DNA from 2 places in the Lactobacillus sp. wkB10 genome. Region 2 is predicted to be linked to the other one. Evidence: riboswitches for the same ligand, from Rfam matches in the RefSeq annotation. Region 2 holds a riboswitch; the other holds the start of a gene.
The links. A riboswitch is a leader RNA that binds a small molecule or an ion and turns the genes downstream of it on or off. The one in region 2 is predicted to bind FMN.
Positions count from the first base shown of each region.

Region 1: linked by a shared signal. The riboswitch ahead of ribD (bifunctional diaminohydroxyphosphoribosylaminopyrimidine deaminase/5-amino-6-(5-phosphoribosylamino)uracil reductase RibD) and the one ahead of LACWKB10_RS04435 (ECF transporter S component) in region 2 are both predicted to bind FMN.

Region 1 covers NZ_JRJB01000004.1:76,459-84,730, reverse strand. The annotation lists gene LACWKB10_RS03735 (UDP-N-acetylmuramoyl-L-alanyl-D-glutamate--2,6-diaminopimelate ligase) at 1-1,174, shown strand, start outside; gene LACWKB10_RS03730 (aspartate/glutamate racemase family protein) at 1,188-1,934, shown strand; FMN riboswitch at 2,162-2,295, shown strand; gene ribD (bifunctional diaminohydroxyphosphoribosylaminopyrimidine deaminase/5-amino-6-(5-phosphoribosylamino)uracil reductase RibD) at 2,414-3,475, shown strand; gene ribE (riboflavin synthase) at 3,460-4,065, shown strand; gene LACWKB10_RS03715 (bifunctional 3,4-dihydroxy-2-butanone-4-phosphate synthase/GTP cyclohydrolase II) at 4,077-5,303, shown strand; gene ribH (6,7-dimethyl-8-ribityllumazine synthase) at 5,306-5,779, shown strand; gene LACWKB10_RS09805 (BspA family leucine-rich repeat surface protein) at 6,085-8,272, shown strand, end outside.
Region 2 covers NZ_JRJB01000005.1:70,938-79,209, reverse strand. The annotation lists gene pfkA (6-phosphofructokinase) at 1-239, shown strand, start outside; gene pyk (pyruvate kinase) at 269-2,038, shown strand; gene LACWKB10_RS04465 (S1 RNA-binding domain-containing protein) at 2,201-3,088, shown strand; gene xerD (site-specific tyrosine recombinase XerD) at 3,081-3,980, shown strand; gene LACWKB10_RS04455 (hypothetical protein) at 3,990-4,349, shown strand; gene LACWKB10_RS04450 (ScpA family protein) at 4,346-5,083, shown strand; gene scpB (SMC-Scp complex subunit ScpB) at 5,073-5,681, shown strand; gene LACWKB10_RS04440 (pseudouridine synthase) at 5,681-6,400, shown strand; FMN riboswitch at 6,430-6,544, shown strand; gene LACWKB10_RS04435 (ECF transporter S component) at 6,627-7,313, shown strand; gene LACWKB10_RS04430 (LysM domain-containing protein) at 7,418-7,885, shown strand; gene cmk ((d)CMP kinase) at 7,925-8,272, shown strand, end outside.

The DNA of each region.
Region 1 (8,272 bases), on a different contig from region 2:
AGTCAATGGTGGCAAAACAGCACTGATTTCTTCTGTCAACACAGTTGTGGGTCAGGGAAAAGATGATACTTTTAAATCCAGCTTAACCACTCCTGAATCACTTGATTTGTTTCGTGATATGCGAACGGCTGTGGACAATGGTATGACGCACATGGTTATGGAAGTTTCCAGTCAGGCTTATAAGAAAAACAGGGTGTTTGGACTAACTTATGATTTAGGCTTTTTCTTAAACATTTCACCCGATCATATTGGACCTAATGAGCATCCTAACTTTGCTGATTATCTGCACTGTAAACTGCAATTATTGGTTAATGCGCGCAAGTGTATTATTAACGCTCAGACTGACCATTTTGACGAAGTTTATGCTGCTGCCACGACTACTACTGATCCAGACAGTATCTACTTGTTTGCTGACGAAAAATTTACCAATCCGAACCTAAAACAGACAATTGATTTTCGCTTTGCAACCGAAAAACTTGATATGGCTCAGACTAAATTCCAGGTATTATGTGTCAGTGACAAAGCAAAGCAGCTTAAAATAGCTGGTGATTACCAGTTAAAGATGCTGGGTGACTTTAATGAATCAAACGGTACGGCTGCAGTAATTGGAGCCGGACTGGCCGGAATGAACCATGACGATGCTGCTAAAGGAATTAGTCAAGTAACAGTTCCTGGACGGATGCAGACAGAAGTGACCAAAGACCATGGTGTAGTGGTTGTAGATTATGCACATAACGAAGCTTCCATGATGGCACTTATGGGCTTTATGCAACGTGAATTTAATAATCCAAAAATCATTGTTGTTGTAGGTGCTCCAGGTGATAAGGGTGTCTCTCGCCGTCCCGGTTTTAGTCACAGTTTAAATGCATATGCGGATAAAGCTTTTTTAACTACTGATGACCCTGGATTTGAAGATCCAAAAGAAATTGCACAGGAAATTGATGCCGGAATTGATCATTCTAAAGTTGATGTAACAATAGAACTAGATCGTAAGAAGGCCATATATGAAGCCATTAATTTATCGAAAAAAGGTGATATTGTCCTGATTTGCGGTAAAGGTGCAGACGGTTTTCAAAAAATTCGTGGTGTAGATACACCATATCCATCTGATATTATGGTTGCTCAACAGGTAATTAATGAGCTTGAAGGCAAAAAAGAACACTTTAGAAGTTAGAAAAGCAGGTATAATGAAACATTTTTTTAGTATTATTGGCGGTATGGGCACTATTGCGACTGAAAGTTATGTCCGGATGATTAATCATCGTATCAAAATTACTAAAGATCAGGATTATTTAAATTATATTTTAGTTAATGATGCACAAGTTCCTGATCGTACAGCATATATCAAAGATCCCAGCAAGCCTAATTTCTTCACTGCTTTGCGTGAGGATATGCTCCAGCAAGCACAACTAAAGCCTGATTTTTTTGTAATGCCATGTAATACGGCTCATTATTGTTATGATGACTTGGCTAAACTGACAGACATACCTTTTTTGCATATGATGCGTATTGCTGTTCATAAGTTTATAACCGATTATCCACAAGAGAAAAAAATTGGTTTAATTGCCACCGAAGGATCAATTTACGATCATTTGTATGAAGATGAGATTAAAGAAGTAGGGCGCGAGGTTGAACTTGGAGGATCTGAGATTCAGCCAATGGTTACTGAACTGATTTATTCAAATATCAAGGAAAAAGGTGTGGTTAATGGCGAACTTTACCACCACATATTGCAAACAATGCATGATCAATATGGGTGCAATGTGATTTTACTGGGCTGTACTGAATTGTCGCTGGCTCAGGAAAAAGCTCCAGATCATCCTTATAACGTTATCGATCCACAGGTGATCTTGGCTGACGTAGCAATTGAACTGGAACTGAAGATACGTGCGGGAATGGATCCAAAAGCAGCTATAAAGAAATATATGTATTAACAGTTGACTGGTGATGCATCTAGATAAAATTTAAAAAAGCAGTAATTAATTTAGTTACTGCTTTTTAATTTTGAAAATTATTTTTTATTAAGTATAAAATAAGAAAAACCCAGTAAATAGCCTTTATAATTTAACTTAGTAGCTGTCTATAATTTTTTAATAATATTAACAATAAATTTGCTATTGCCGATAGTGCATAACTATATTATACTAATAACAGTTGAATACGGTTTCTTCGGGGCAGGGTGTAATTCCTTACCGACGGTGACAATTAATAATTGAAGTCCGTGACCCGCGTTTTGCGGTGGAACTAGTGCAAGTCTAGTACCGACAGTTAAAGTCTGGATGGGAGAAGAACAAACAAGATTAGACAGAAAACTCGCGTCGTTATTAAACTTCGCTGAAATCTTATTTGATGAATATAAAATAAGCCTCGTTGATTTTATCAACGAGGTTTTTAATGCTTAGGAAGTGAAATAGTGCAGGATAGAGATTATATGCAAATGGCAGTCCAAGAAGCTTTAAAAGCCCAGGGAATGACTTGGACAAACCCATTAGTTGGTGCAGTTTTGGTTAAAGATGATCAGGTTATAGCAACTGGCTACCACCATCAATTTGGCAAAGAACATGCGGAAGTAAATACACTGTCGCACTTAGCAGATCCCAAACAAGCTCAGGGAGCAACTTTGTATGTAACATTGGAGCCTTGCAGTCATTATGGTAAGCAGCCACCTTGTTGCAAAAAAGTAGCCGAGGCCGGAATCAAAAAAGTTGTTATCGGTCAGGTCGATCCTCATCAAATTGTGGCAGGTAAGGGCATTAAATATCTTAAAAGTCATGGGGTTCAAACTGAAGTCATTGGTGGCACTGAGAGTTTAAATGTTGCGTATAACTTTTTTTATCAGCAAGAAAGACCATTTGTGACACTTAAATATGCAATGTCTATTGATGGCAAAATTAATGCCGCGGGCAAAAGAAGAACACTTTTGACTCGGGATGCGGCTCAACTTGATGTACAAAAATTGCGGTTGCAAAATCAAGCCATTTTAATTGGTGCAAACACATTACGCATCGACAATCCGCTTTTAACTGTCAGAATAAAAAACTTACCACATCCACCTATTAGGATTGTTTTAACTAAGGATGCCAATCGGTTAGACTTTACCAGTCGAATATTTAAGACTCGCGGTCAAATTTGGTTACTGAGTGAAACAAACTTAACTCAAAATGTTGGAGAAAATGTGTGCTGTTATACTGCTAGCAATTGGACACCCCAAAAGGTAATCCGGCTTTTGGCTGAACATGAAATTCAATCGTTGTTAGTTGAAGGTGGAAGCAATGTACAGGCCCAGTTTATAGCAACTGATTTGGTGGATGAAATAGTAACATATATTGCACCTCTGGTGTTGGGTGGCACAGCACTGTCTGCTGTGTACGGACAGGCTTTAACAGAAATAAGTCACTACCAATTATTGGATGTTAAAAGTTTAGGACAAGACGTAAGAATTCGCGTGAGGAGAAAAGGATGTTTACAGGAATAATTCAAACAACGGGTACGATTACCCGCTTGGAAATTAGTGCGCAACATGCAAGACTAGGTATTTGTGCACCTGAACTGATACAAACAGATTTGCCATTGGGAGCAAGTATTGCCGTGAACGGCATTTGTTTAACCATTACTGACTGGAGCGAAGAAGACTTTGCAGTTGATGTAATGCCAGAAACAATGAAAAGAACTAATCTAGGCAAGTTGCAAAAAGGTAGCTTGGTAAATTTGGAGCCTTCACTAGAGTTAAACGGCAAACTTGATGGACATATTGTTGCAGGACACATTGATACAACAGCCGAGCTGGTAAAACGAGTTGAAAACGAAAATTCTATTGAATTGGAATTTCAAGTACCACATAAGTATGATCCCTTTATTGTTGAAAAAGGATCAATTGCTATTGATGGTATTAGCCTAACAGTCACGATGGCAGAGAATGATCATTTTGGAGTAAGCTTAATACCTTATACCATCCAAAATACTACTTTGGCTCACTACCAGGTAGGCGATAGAGCAAATATTGAAGTGGATATGATTGGTCGCTACGCAGTTAAGCAGATTCAGGCTTGGAAAAAAGAATTTTGATGGAGAAAAAAATGACAGAACAATTGAATGAAAAAATACAAAAAGTATTACAGCATATGTTAAAAGGCGGATTGGTAATTGTGGCTGATTCACCTCAGCGCGAGTCTGAAGGGGATATGATTGGCTTAGCAGAAAAGGTTACACCACAAGCAGTTAATATGATGATTACTAAGGCTCGTGGATTATTGTGCGTACCAATGAGCAAAGCTTATGCCGACCGTTTGCAGTTGAAGCCAATTGAAACGGGTTCGAACGATACTTTTGGCACGGCCTTCACTCTTAGTGTTGATTCCACTGAAACTACGACGGGAATTTCAGCTTTTGACCGGGCAAAGACTATTAAAAAATTGGCTGATCCTAATAGCCAATGGTCTGATTTTTACCATCCTGGTCATGTTTTTCCGCTAGTAGCTAAAGAAGGTGGGGTATTGGAACGTACTGGTCACACCGAAGCAGCATTAGACTTAGCCAGATTGGCCGGAGTTGCTCCTGTTGGCTTTATCTGCGAATGCATTAAAAAAGACGGAACGATGGCTAGACGTAAAGACTTGAAAGCTTTAGCGGAAGGACTAGGCATTCCTTATTTGACTATTGAAGAGTTAATTGAATACCGCAAAAATCAGGAAAACAAAGATTTGGGGATTGAATCTTTTACTAAGGTTGATTTTCCCACCAAGTACGGTCACTTCCAGCTTGAAGGGTTTAGAGATAAAAAGCATCCCGAAAAGCAGCCTACTTTGTTAATTAGCAAAGGCGAAGTTAAAAAAGGTGAGCCACTTTTGCTGCGGCTTCACAGTGAATGCTTGACAGGGGATGTTTTTGGCTCTAAACGCTGTGATTGCGGCGCTCAGTTAGCTGAAGCACTAACTAAAATTGAAGAAAATGGTTCAGGAGCGGTTTTATACTTGCGTCAAGAAGGTCGGGGAATTGGTTTGGAAAACAAGTTACGAGCCTATAAATTGCAAGATGAAGGTATGAATACGGTAGAAGCTAACCAGCATCTAGGCTTGCCGGTTGATGCTCGTCGCTACAATGTCGCAGCCGAAATCCTAAGACAAAAGGGCGTTAGTGAGGTTAATTTGATGACCAATAATCCTGACAAAGTGGCACAATTAGAAAACTATGGTATTAAAGTTGCGAAACGAATACCAGTTGAAGTGGGCATGACTGCAGAAAACAAAAAATATTTAGCGACTAAAAAACATGAAATGAATCATATTTTAAATGAGGTGGATTAATTATGAAAGAAATTAACGGAAACATTGCTCAAGGACAAGATAAAAAGATTGGTATTGTTGTTGCTCAGTTTAATGGTGTGGTAACGGATCGTCTCCTTTCTGGAGCTGTGTCACAATTAAAAAAATCGGGCGTGAAAGATGAAAATATTGTGATTGTGAGAGTACCTGGAGCATTCGAAATTGCCCGCACAGTCAACTGCTTGGCAAAGAGTGGCAAAGTCGATGGCATCATTGCACTCGGAGCAGTAATTCGGGGCGAAACAGCTCACTTTACCTACGTTTGTGAAGGCACTACCTCACAGTTAGCAGCAGCATCAGCAAATGGCACAGTGCCAGTGATGTTTGGCGTGCTAATGACTGATACGGTTGCACAAGCAACTGATCGTGCCGGTGGTAAATCGGGCAATAAAGGTGCAGAATGCGCCACGGATGTGCTAGAGGTTTTAAATATAGAAGAGCAAATTAAACAATTATAATTACTACATTTAACCACTGTTCATAATGACTAGAAAACAAGTCGCTTCTACTATCAGAAACGACTTGTTTTATTTTTTAATTAATAAATATATTGTTAGTATATAATTATATATTGCATAAAAGCTGTTGGTGTTATTTTATATTTTGAATTTTATTGTGGTATTTTAATTTCTTTATCATTATTTTAGTAAAAATAATTTAAAATAAACTTGCTTTGTTATTGTTTAATATATATACTGAAGGTGTAATAATATGCATATTTTTTTAGGTAGATAAAAAGTTACATTTACGATAGAGGTAAGAAATGAATAAAGGATTAGATCACAACAAGCGGACTGGAGCACTGCTTTTTAGCAGTTTAACGGCAGCCGCACTTGGTTTGATGAGTTTGAATACTAATGTGGTAAAGGCTGATAGCAATTCAGGAACACAAGACACTGCACAAAGCTTTAATAGGAATGATAATGATATTCGTGTTGAAACTCGAGTAGCAAATAATACTATATCTCAGGCAAATAATCAGGGCGCTACTGCTGATAATGCGAATACCACTGCACCAGAAGGAAATACTAATGGTACTACAGATAATGCAGATGAAACTCAAAATGGGAGTGTAGAATCACCGCAGGGCAACAATAAAGATTCCAACTCTCAAACTTCTGCTGGTAATGATCAACCAGAAACAGACATCACTAAGAATGAAAATAAAATTAGTACAAAAACTATTAAAACAGGTAAGTGGGGTAATGCTGACGAAAGTTATGATAGTGATACTAACGTATTAACTGTAAGTGGGAGTCATGATAAGGATAATCCGACTATTGTAAGTAATGCTGGTCTTGTAGCTGGATTTCTAGGTCAAAATGGACCAGACCCTGAGTGTACGCATGTAAAAAAGGTAATCTTTGACGGCTACTTTAAAGTTGTTGGCGATGTTAAGTCAGTTTTTATTCGTCTTAGAGGCCTAACTGATATTGAAGGTTTAGAAAACGTTGATACTTCGGAAGCAACCACCATGTATGCCTGGTTTAGTCAATGCAGTAGTCTTAAACACGTAGATCTTTCTCATTTTAACACCTCAAATGTTAAAAACATGTCTTATATGTTTGACCGCTGTACCAATCTCGAAGATCTTGACCTAAGTAAATTTGATACTTCCCAAGTCAAAGATATGTCATATATGTTTGTTGGTTGCAAAAGTCTCAAAGAATTAGATTTGCAGAATTTTGATACTTCCCAAGTCACAAATATGTCATGGATGTTTGCAGGGTGTGAGAGTCTTGCAAAATTAAATGTTACTAGCTTCAATACCGCTAATGTTAAAGACATGTCATATATGTTTAATCACTGTGCAAGTTTGACTAACATTGATGTACACAGTTTTGATACTAAAAATGTTGAAAATATGAAAGCAATGTTTAGTATGTATTATTCATACTCTAGCGATACGAGTTCAGTATTCGGTTGGGATTCCAGCCTTGTCTCACTTGATCTTTCTAACTTTAATACTAGTAAAGTTACGGATATGTCACTTATGTTCATGAAATGTACAAAGCTAAAAGACCTAAACATCTCTAGCTTTGATACCTCTCAAGTTACAACTATGAATAGTATGTTTCAAGGATGTAATAAATTAACATACTTAGACCTGCGCAACTTTGATACTGCAAATGTTATAGATATGTCATACATGTTTCGTGATACGAATAGTTTAGTTGGTTTGAATTTGTCAAGTTTCAATACTTCTAAAGTAAAAAGCATGAGTCAAATGTTTTATCTCTACGCTGATCCTAAAGAAGATGGTAAATATCCTAAACTTTCGAACTTAAGAACCCTAGACATCAGCAATTTTGATATGAGTAGTAATGGTAGCACCTATGATATGCTGAAAGGGCACCAAAACCTGCTAGTTTTGAAACTGGGAAAAGGAAACAAACTCGTTTCAATTATGGGTCTTGATACACCAGGAACTTGGTTAAATGTTGGAAAGAAAACAATGCAGGATCCTGAAGGCTCAGAAAAATGGTCATCAGGTGATCTGATGAAAAATTGGCAAGTTGGTGCAAAAGATGAAACGTACGTGCGTGAAACTACAATAACAGCTCACTATCAAGATGAAAAGGGCAAGACGCTTGCGCCTGATGAGACCTACACTGGCACATACAGCACTCCTTATGAAGCTAAAGTTAAAGAAATTCCTGGTTATGTTTTAACGGCTATGCCGAAAAATGCTAAAGGACTGATAGGCGAAAACGTAGATGATATTATGTTTATTTATCAAAAACCTACTGACAATGTTAACGGTAAAACGCCTGTTAAGGCCGCTGATGTAACGGTTCATTATGAAGATGAAAACGGTAATCAAATCGCTCCTAATGTTATTTTAAGCGGTAATGTTGGTGACGGCTATCAAACTGAAACAAAAACTATTTCCGGTTATACGTTAAAGACCAGACCTAATAACGCTACAGGTTTCTTTACCAGCCAACCTC
Region 2 (8,272 bases):
ATTGCAGGGCTAATGTAATTGGTCACATGCAGCGCGGTGGCGCGCCAACGGTTACTGATAGGATTAATGCTACAAAAATGGGAAATTATGCGGTTAAGTTACTTCTTGATGGTAAAGGCGGTTTAGCTGTCGGCATGGAGAATGGACAATTAGAAACCCATGATATTCTTGATCTTTTTGATGAAAAGCATGCCAGTGAAGAATCGTTAATTGATATTAATGAAGAAATGACTAAATAATTAGTCGATTTTGGGGAGATTTTTAAATAATGAAGAAAACTAAAATTGTTAGTACCTTAGGGCCAGCTTCAAATGATATTGAAACTATTACAGCTTTGGCCAAGTCAGGCGTAAATGTATTTCGTTTCAACTTTTCACATGGTGACCATGCTGAGCATCTTTCACGGATGAAAATGGTTCGTCAAGTTGAAAAAGAAACTGGCTTAGTACTTGGTATTGCATTGGATACCAAAGGTGCTGAGATTAGAACCACTGATCAAGAAGGTGGCAAATTTACCATTAATACTGGAGACCAAATTCGTGTGTCGATGGATGATTCTAAGCCTGGTAACAAGGACATGATTCACGTTACTTACGAAGGTCTTTATGGTGATACTCACGTTGGTGGTCACGTTTTAATTGATGATGGTTTAGTTGACTTATTAATTAAAGAAAAAGACGAAGAAAAGAAAGAATTAGTTTGTGAAGCTCAGAATACGGGTGTTATCGGTTCTAAGAAGGGTGTTAATGCACCCGGTGTCGAAATTCGCCTCCCAGGAATTACTGAAAAAGACACTGATGACATCAAGTTTGGTTTAGCTCACGGCATTAACTTTATCTTTGCTTCGTTTGCACGTAAGGCGCAAGACATTCTTGATATTCGTAAGCTTTGTGAAGATGCTGGCTGTGATTATGTTAAGATTTATCCTAAGATCGAATCACAAGAAGGTATTGATAATGCAGATGAAATCTTACAAGTTTCAGATGGTTTAATGGTAGCCCGTGGTGACATGGGTGTCGAAATTCCGTTTATTGATGTGCCATTTGTTCAAAAAGATTTAATCAAGAGGGCAAACGCACTTGGTAAGCCTGTTATTACTGCTACTCAAATGCTTGACTCAATGCAAGAAAATCCTCGCCCAACTCGTGCTGAAGTTTCCGATGTTGCTAATGCAGTTCTCGATGGTACTGATGCAACTATGCTTTCTGGTGAATCAGCTAATGGTTTGTACCCAGTTAAAGCTGTTTCTGCTATGGCCGAAATTGATGAAAGAACTGAACAAGAGCTTCTTAAGCGTAATACTCTAGCTCTTCAAAGATTTGAAGAATATAAGGGCTCGAATGTTACTGAAGCTATTGGTGAATCTGTTGTACGGACAGCCCAAGAATTAGGAGTTAAGACTATTATTACGGCTACTAATTCTGGTTATACTGCTAGAATGATTTCTAAGTACCGTCCAAACGCAAACATCTTGGCATTAACTTTTGATGAAAAGATCCAACATTCACTTGGTATTTCTTGGGGTGTTCAGCCCATGCTGACTGATAAACCAGCTTCTACTGATGATATGTTTGATGTAGCAGCTAGAGTTGCTAAAGAACAAGGTTATGTTAAAGATGGCGATTTGGTCATTATCGTTGCTGGTGTTCCTGTTGGTGATTCAGGTACAACTAACTTAATGAAACTACAGATCATCGGTAGCAAATTGGCTCAGGGACTTGGTGTTGGCAATGGTTCTGTTGTCGGTAAGACAGTTGTTGTTAATAGTGCCGAAGAAGCTATTAGCAAAGCCAAAGAAGGCGACATTTTAGTTGCTAAGACCACTGATCCTGATTACATGCCGGCAATTAAGAAGGCATCAGGTTTAGTTGTTGAAGCCTCGGGCTTAACTTCACACGCGGCTGTTGTCGGTTTGTCATTAGGAATTCCAGTTGTAGTTGGAGTTACTGATGCAACTGAAAAGATTGGCAGTGGTATTACTATTACTGTTGATGCTCGTCGTGGTGCTATTTATCAAGGCGAAGTTTCAAATCTTTAATTAAAAGCAAGAATTAAAATAGCCAGTGCTTATTACTGGCTATTTTTGTTTGGTTTAGAATTTAGAGAGATCAGAAGTAAATTTAGATTGACTAATGTCAATTTATTCCTTTAAAATGATATACTTGTTATCAGATCCCATTCTAGATTTAGGAGAAAAATCATGCTTGGCACAATTGCAACTGGAAAAATAATAGACCAAAACGAAGAATCTTTTTTTGTTCAAATTGACGGTATTACTTATGAACTGAAAAGAAAAGAAATCACACAAGAAGAAAAGCCACAGCTCGGAGATCAAATTAAGGGATTTTTATACGATGATAAGCAACATAATCGTGAAATGACGCAATTTTTACCCTTTGTTCAACAAGACCAATATGGCTGGAGCAAAGTTACCGAAGTTAAATATAACCTAGGTGTCTTCGTCGATATTGGCTTGCCAGATAAAGATGTCGTAATTTCAATGGATGACTTACCTTATGACAAAGAGCGTTGGCCCCAACCTGAAGATCAGCTTTTGGTTCACCTTGAAACAGATGAAAAAAATCGTATTTGGGCAAAATTGGCGGATGAAAATATTTTTGAACAGTTGGCAGCTCATTTTCCTGGTGATATGAAGAATAAAGATATTTTTGGTACTGTATATTCTGCTCGTGAAGTAGGTGCATTTATAATCACCAAGGAGTATTATTTAGGCTTCGTTCATCCATCACAAATGGCACGTCCTTTACGGTTGGGGGAACAATTCAGAGGCAGGGTGGTTGGCATCAGCCAATATGGTCGCTTGAATCTGAGTACTTTGCCACGAGCTTTTGAGGAAATTGATGATGATGCACAAATGATTTTAATGAGCTTGCGCAGGAAAAAAGATAAGACTTTGCCTTTTTACGATAAATCTGACGCACAGGATATTAAAAATTATTTTGGTATTTCTAAATCAGCTTTTAAGAGAGCTTTAGGACACTTGCTTAAAGCTAAATACATAAAGGAAGACAAAAATGCTGGTTCCATCTCATTATTAAAAGATCCAGAAGATGCCCAAAATGACTAATTTATCAGAACAAGTTGAAGATTATTTAAGATATAGTCAGGTTGAACGTGGTCTGAGTAATAACACAATTACAGCATACAGGCAGGATTTAACTTCTTTTATAAGTTTTCTTCAAAAAGAAAATTTAACTTCCTGGCCTACACAAGCTGTTGACATCGATGCTTTTTTGGCAGAACAACGCGATCAAAAAAAGGCCACAAGTTCTATTAGCCGCTTAATTACTAGTTTGCGAAAGTTCTACCAGTGGCTGGTAAGACAGAATATTCAGAAACTAAATCCAATGCTTGAAATAGACTCACCAAAAAAGCGTCGTACTTTGCCAGTCGCTTTGACAGTTAATGAAGTTAATAATTTGCTTGAGCAACCTGATACAAAAAAGAAATTAGGTTTACGTGATAGAGCCTTACTTGAAACTTTGTATGCAACTGGAATTAGAGTAAGCGAATTAATTAATCTCAAATTTACTGATTTGCATGAAGAACTGAAACTGGTCAAAGTTTTTGGGAAGGGATCAAAAGAGCGATTGATTCCAATTAGTGAAGTGGCTTTAAGTTGGATAGACAGCTATAAGGAAAAAGTTCGTGATCCATTAATATTAAAAATTGGCAAAAATACCGATTTTATTTTTCTAAATAGTAGGGGAAGCTCTTTAACAAGACAAGCCGTTTGGCAAATTATTAAGCATTATTGTAAAATGGCAGGTATTCAGAAAAATGTTACACCACATACTTTAAGACATACTTTTGCAACACATTTATTGGAAAATGGGGCAGATTTACGTGTTGTCCAAGAAATTTTGGGACATTCAGATATTAGTACAACTCAAATTTATACAAATTTGTCTCAAAAACATATTTTACAAGTTTATGAAAAAACGCATCCTCGAACATAAGGTGATTAAATGCTAATTGAATGTAAAAATGATAAGGAAAAGGTAGCTATGGGCTTATTATCTTATCTCTCTGATTTTAAAAATCTGGCTAATCTAAAGGATGAAATTCAATTAAATAAAAGTAGTGCCGAGTTTTGCTTATATCTCTATCGTTCAAAGGCTCCTAATTTTATAGGGGTGGTAGGTACACAATCAAGTAAACATTTTGTAATCATTCGTTATATTTCTTTTGCTCCTGATTATCGTAAAGCTAAGTACGAAGCTAAAGCAGTTCAAGAGTTGGCACAAAATAATCCCAGCAAAGTTATTACGGCTGTTCCTGAATATATTTATTTAATTAAGTATTTAAAAAAGGATAAAGAAAAATGAGTGATAATCTTACCCTTGAACTGCCTAACTTTGAAGGCCCTTTGGATCTGCTATTACATTTAATAAAAGTGCAAAAAATTGACATTTATGACATTCCAATAGCTCAAATTACAAGCCAATATCTAGCTTATTTGCACCAAATGCAAAAACTTAATTTAAAAATTGCAGGAGAATATTTTGTTATGTCATCGATGCTTTTGCGAATTAAGTCTCAATCTCTTCTTCCGCAAAATGATTTTACTGAAGAAAATGATGAACAGGAAGATCCAAGGGATGAATTAGTGCAACAGCTTATCACTTATTCGGTTTTTAAAAAGGTTTCAGCATACTTCAAAAAGCGTAATGAGGAAGTCCCGATCACTGCGGCTAAAGAGGAGAGCGCACCAGAAAGCAAAAAAATTCAGCCTTTGCCAAAAGGACAAATTACTTCTACTGAATTAGCTAATACTTTTATTATTATTTTACAAAGACTGAAAATCAGACAGCCTGATATTGTTTCAGTTGAAGTAAAGGAAACTTCTGTCAAAGAAATGAGTACTTTCTTGCAAGAGGAATTGGCGCGAAACAAGCAGTTAAGCTTTTTTGCCTGTTGTCAAAAAATGAAAACTTTATCTGATGTTATTGGTTTGTTCCTAGCACTGCTTGAACTTTGTAAAAAACAGGAAATTCGGGTAAAACAAAAGAGGATGTTTGGTGACCTGAACTTGGAAAGAGTTGGTAGTAATGATAAGTAAAATGGCGCAGTTAGAAGCGTTATTATATGTTGCCGGCGATAATGGCATTGAAAGCAGCAACTTATGTGAACTTTTGCAGGTTGGTAAACCTGCATTGCGCGAACTAAGCAAAAATTTGCAAGAAAAACTACAAGAAAATCCTGATTCAGGATTACAAATACAACATCTCAATGATATTTACAAATTAACAACTAGACCAGAAGTTAGTAGAATAATCGAAAATTTTTTTCAAAAAGATTTATCAAAGAGCTTAAGTCAATCGGCGTTGGAAATACTATCTATTATTGCTTATCGGCAGCCAATTACACGTGTAGAAATAGATGACATCAGAGGTGTTAATTCATCTGGGGCTTTGCAAACATTAATCTGGCGTGGATTAGTTAAAATTAATGGTAAAAAAGATGCTCCGGGTCATCCTAATTTGTACGTAACGAGTGAGTATTTTTTGCAATACTTTGGGTACCAAAGTCTGGCTGATTTACCATTAATAGAAGATTTCGAAGATGATAGCATCAATAGTGAAGGCGAAATAGATTTGTTTGCAGCTAAAGGTCAAGCAGATAAAAATATTGCAAAAACTCAAAAAGGAGCAAAATAATGGTTTTAGAACGGTTGCAAAAGGTAATTGCTGAGGCAGGAATTGCCTCACGGCGCAAGGCTGAAAAAATGATTTCTGAAGGTCGAGTCACTGTTGATGGCAATGTAGTAACTAAACTTGGTACTAAAGTGGATACTTTTAGTAATATTACGGTTGATGGTGAGCCCATTGAAAGAGAAAGTTTGCATACTTATCTCTTTTACAAGCCTAGAGGAGTGGTCTCAACTGCAAATGATGATAAGGGGAGAAAAACAGTTGTCGATTATTTTAAAGATTTGCCTTATCGCCTATATCCAATCGGCAGACTAGACTATGATACTTCTGGTTTGCTTTTAATGACTAATGATGGTGAACTGGCCAATTTATTGATGCATCCGAGAAATAATGTAGCCAAGGTTTATGTAGCTAAGATTTCTGGAATTCTCACCCCAGATGAAATGAGTCAGCTAAAGCATGGAGTCAAAATTGATCGACATCGCTGTGCTCCTGCAAAGGTCAAGGTCATTAGAAGCGACCGTAAGAAAAACACCCAAATAGTGCAATTAACAATTCATGAAGGTCAATATCATCAAGTAAAAAGAATGTTCAAGGCAGTTCACCATCAAGTGAAGAAATTAGCTCGTGAAAAATATGCTTTTCTTACACTTGACTCTCTTATCTCAGGAACATACCGAGAATTATCTCATGAAGAAGTTGACAGATTAAAGAACGTAGATTAGTATAGTATGTGAAATTTAATAAATAAGTTTGTTGTCTTCATGGCAGGGTGTAAGTCCCGACCGGTGGTGTAAGTCCACGACCCACGAAAGTGGTGGAATCTATTGAGATACCGATAGTTAGAGTCTAGATGAAAGAAGACAGACTAAACTAAAAGCCAAGATCTAAAGCTTACTTTTACTCGGTCTGTTGCTAGGAGCAACAGACCGAGTTTTTTTGGAGGTAAGAATTTTGCAGAAAAAAAGCAGAAACAATTTAGTTAATATTTTGGCTTATACTTTAATTGGTACAATTGCCTACGTATTAATGCTTTTGGAAATACCATTGCCGGTAACTAGTTTCTTAAAGTTTGACTTCTCGGATGTCGTAATTACAATTGGGACATTTTTATTCGGACCAGGACCTGGTATTTTTATTGCATTTGTCAGAATGCTGATTAATTTAATTTATAAAGGTTTTGCCTTACCTAGTTTGGTAGGACAGTCAGCAGCTTTTTTAGCTTCAATATCTTTTGCTTTACCATTTTATTATTTAACAAAGAATATTAGCAAGGATGAGAAAAATTTTTCTAAAAAATATTTAAAACCAATTTTAGGTATTGTTCTCGGTATTATAGCTATGGCATTTGTACTTTCTGTACTGAATGCATTGGTTTTAACGCCTTTTTATGCAGTAACTACTGTACCTAATTTACCGACAATACATGGATATTCTGGTTTACTTTCTTTTACTGAAAAGGTTTACTTGGGTAAACTGCTACATATTCCATCAATGAGTGCATACATTTTTGGCATTATAGTTCCATTTAACTTGTTAAAAGGAACAATCAACGGTGTCGTAGTTTATTTACTATTTGAAACCGTTTTGAGAACTTTCAAACCTTTTGTAAGGAAAAATTTTAATCTTAAAAATTAAATCTTAAAAATATTGTAAATCGGTCTAGTAAATGACCGTTTTTTTTGTCCACTTAAATGTTAAATATGCTAAAATTAAACAGGTTAGGTAAGGAGGTTTTTCAGATGAATAATAATTCAAAAGGGCCATATCAGCATTATAAGCGTCCAAAAAAGTCGAGAGTAGAAACTTATTCTTCCGTATCAAAAGGCTGGATTGCTTTGATAATTCTGATTGTAGTTATTCTTATCGGTCTTGTTCCTGTGGTTCATAATTTGGCATCAAACAATGGTTCAAATGAAAAAGCAGTTGAAGTACGTAAAGCTGCCAAAAAAGAAGATACTAAGAAAAAAGCTAAGGTTCAGCCTGTAAAAAGTAAAGAAACCAAAGCCAAGGCTAAAACAAAGACAAAATCATCTAAAAAAACTCCTAAAAAGAAACATGTTGTGATTAAACAATATGTCGTACAAGAAGGGGATTCCTTGACTAGTATTGCCCGCCACTTTAACATTTCAGTTGGTCAATTGGCAGAGTTGAATCAACTTGATCCCAATAGCCAGGTGGATACAGGACAAACTTTAAGAATTAGATAATTTAGAAAGGACAGGGACTTAAGTCCCTTTTTTATTGGAATGCAAATAGCAATTGATGGTCCAGCTTCAGCTGGAAAAAGTACTGTAGCAAAAATTATCGCCCATAAGCTTAATTTTACATATATTGATACTGGGGCAATGTATCGGGCTTCGACTTGGATTGCACGAGAAAATAACATTGATTACGGCGATGAAAGAGGTATTTTAACTGCCATTGACGAGGAAAAAATTGAATTTAGATTTAAAAATGGTCAGCAAAAAATATATGCCGGTAATAAAGATATTACTCAAGAAATACGTACTCCTGACATTTCTGCCAATGTTTCTCAAGTTTCGGCATTAGCCGGAATCAGGGAAAAAATGGTTAGTCTGCAAAGGCAAATGGCC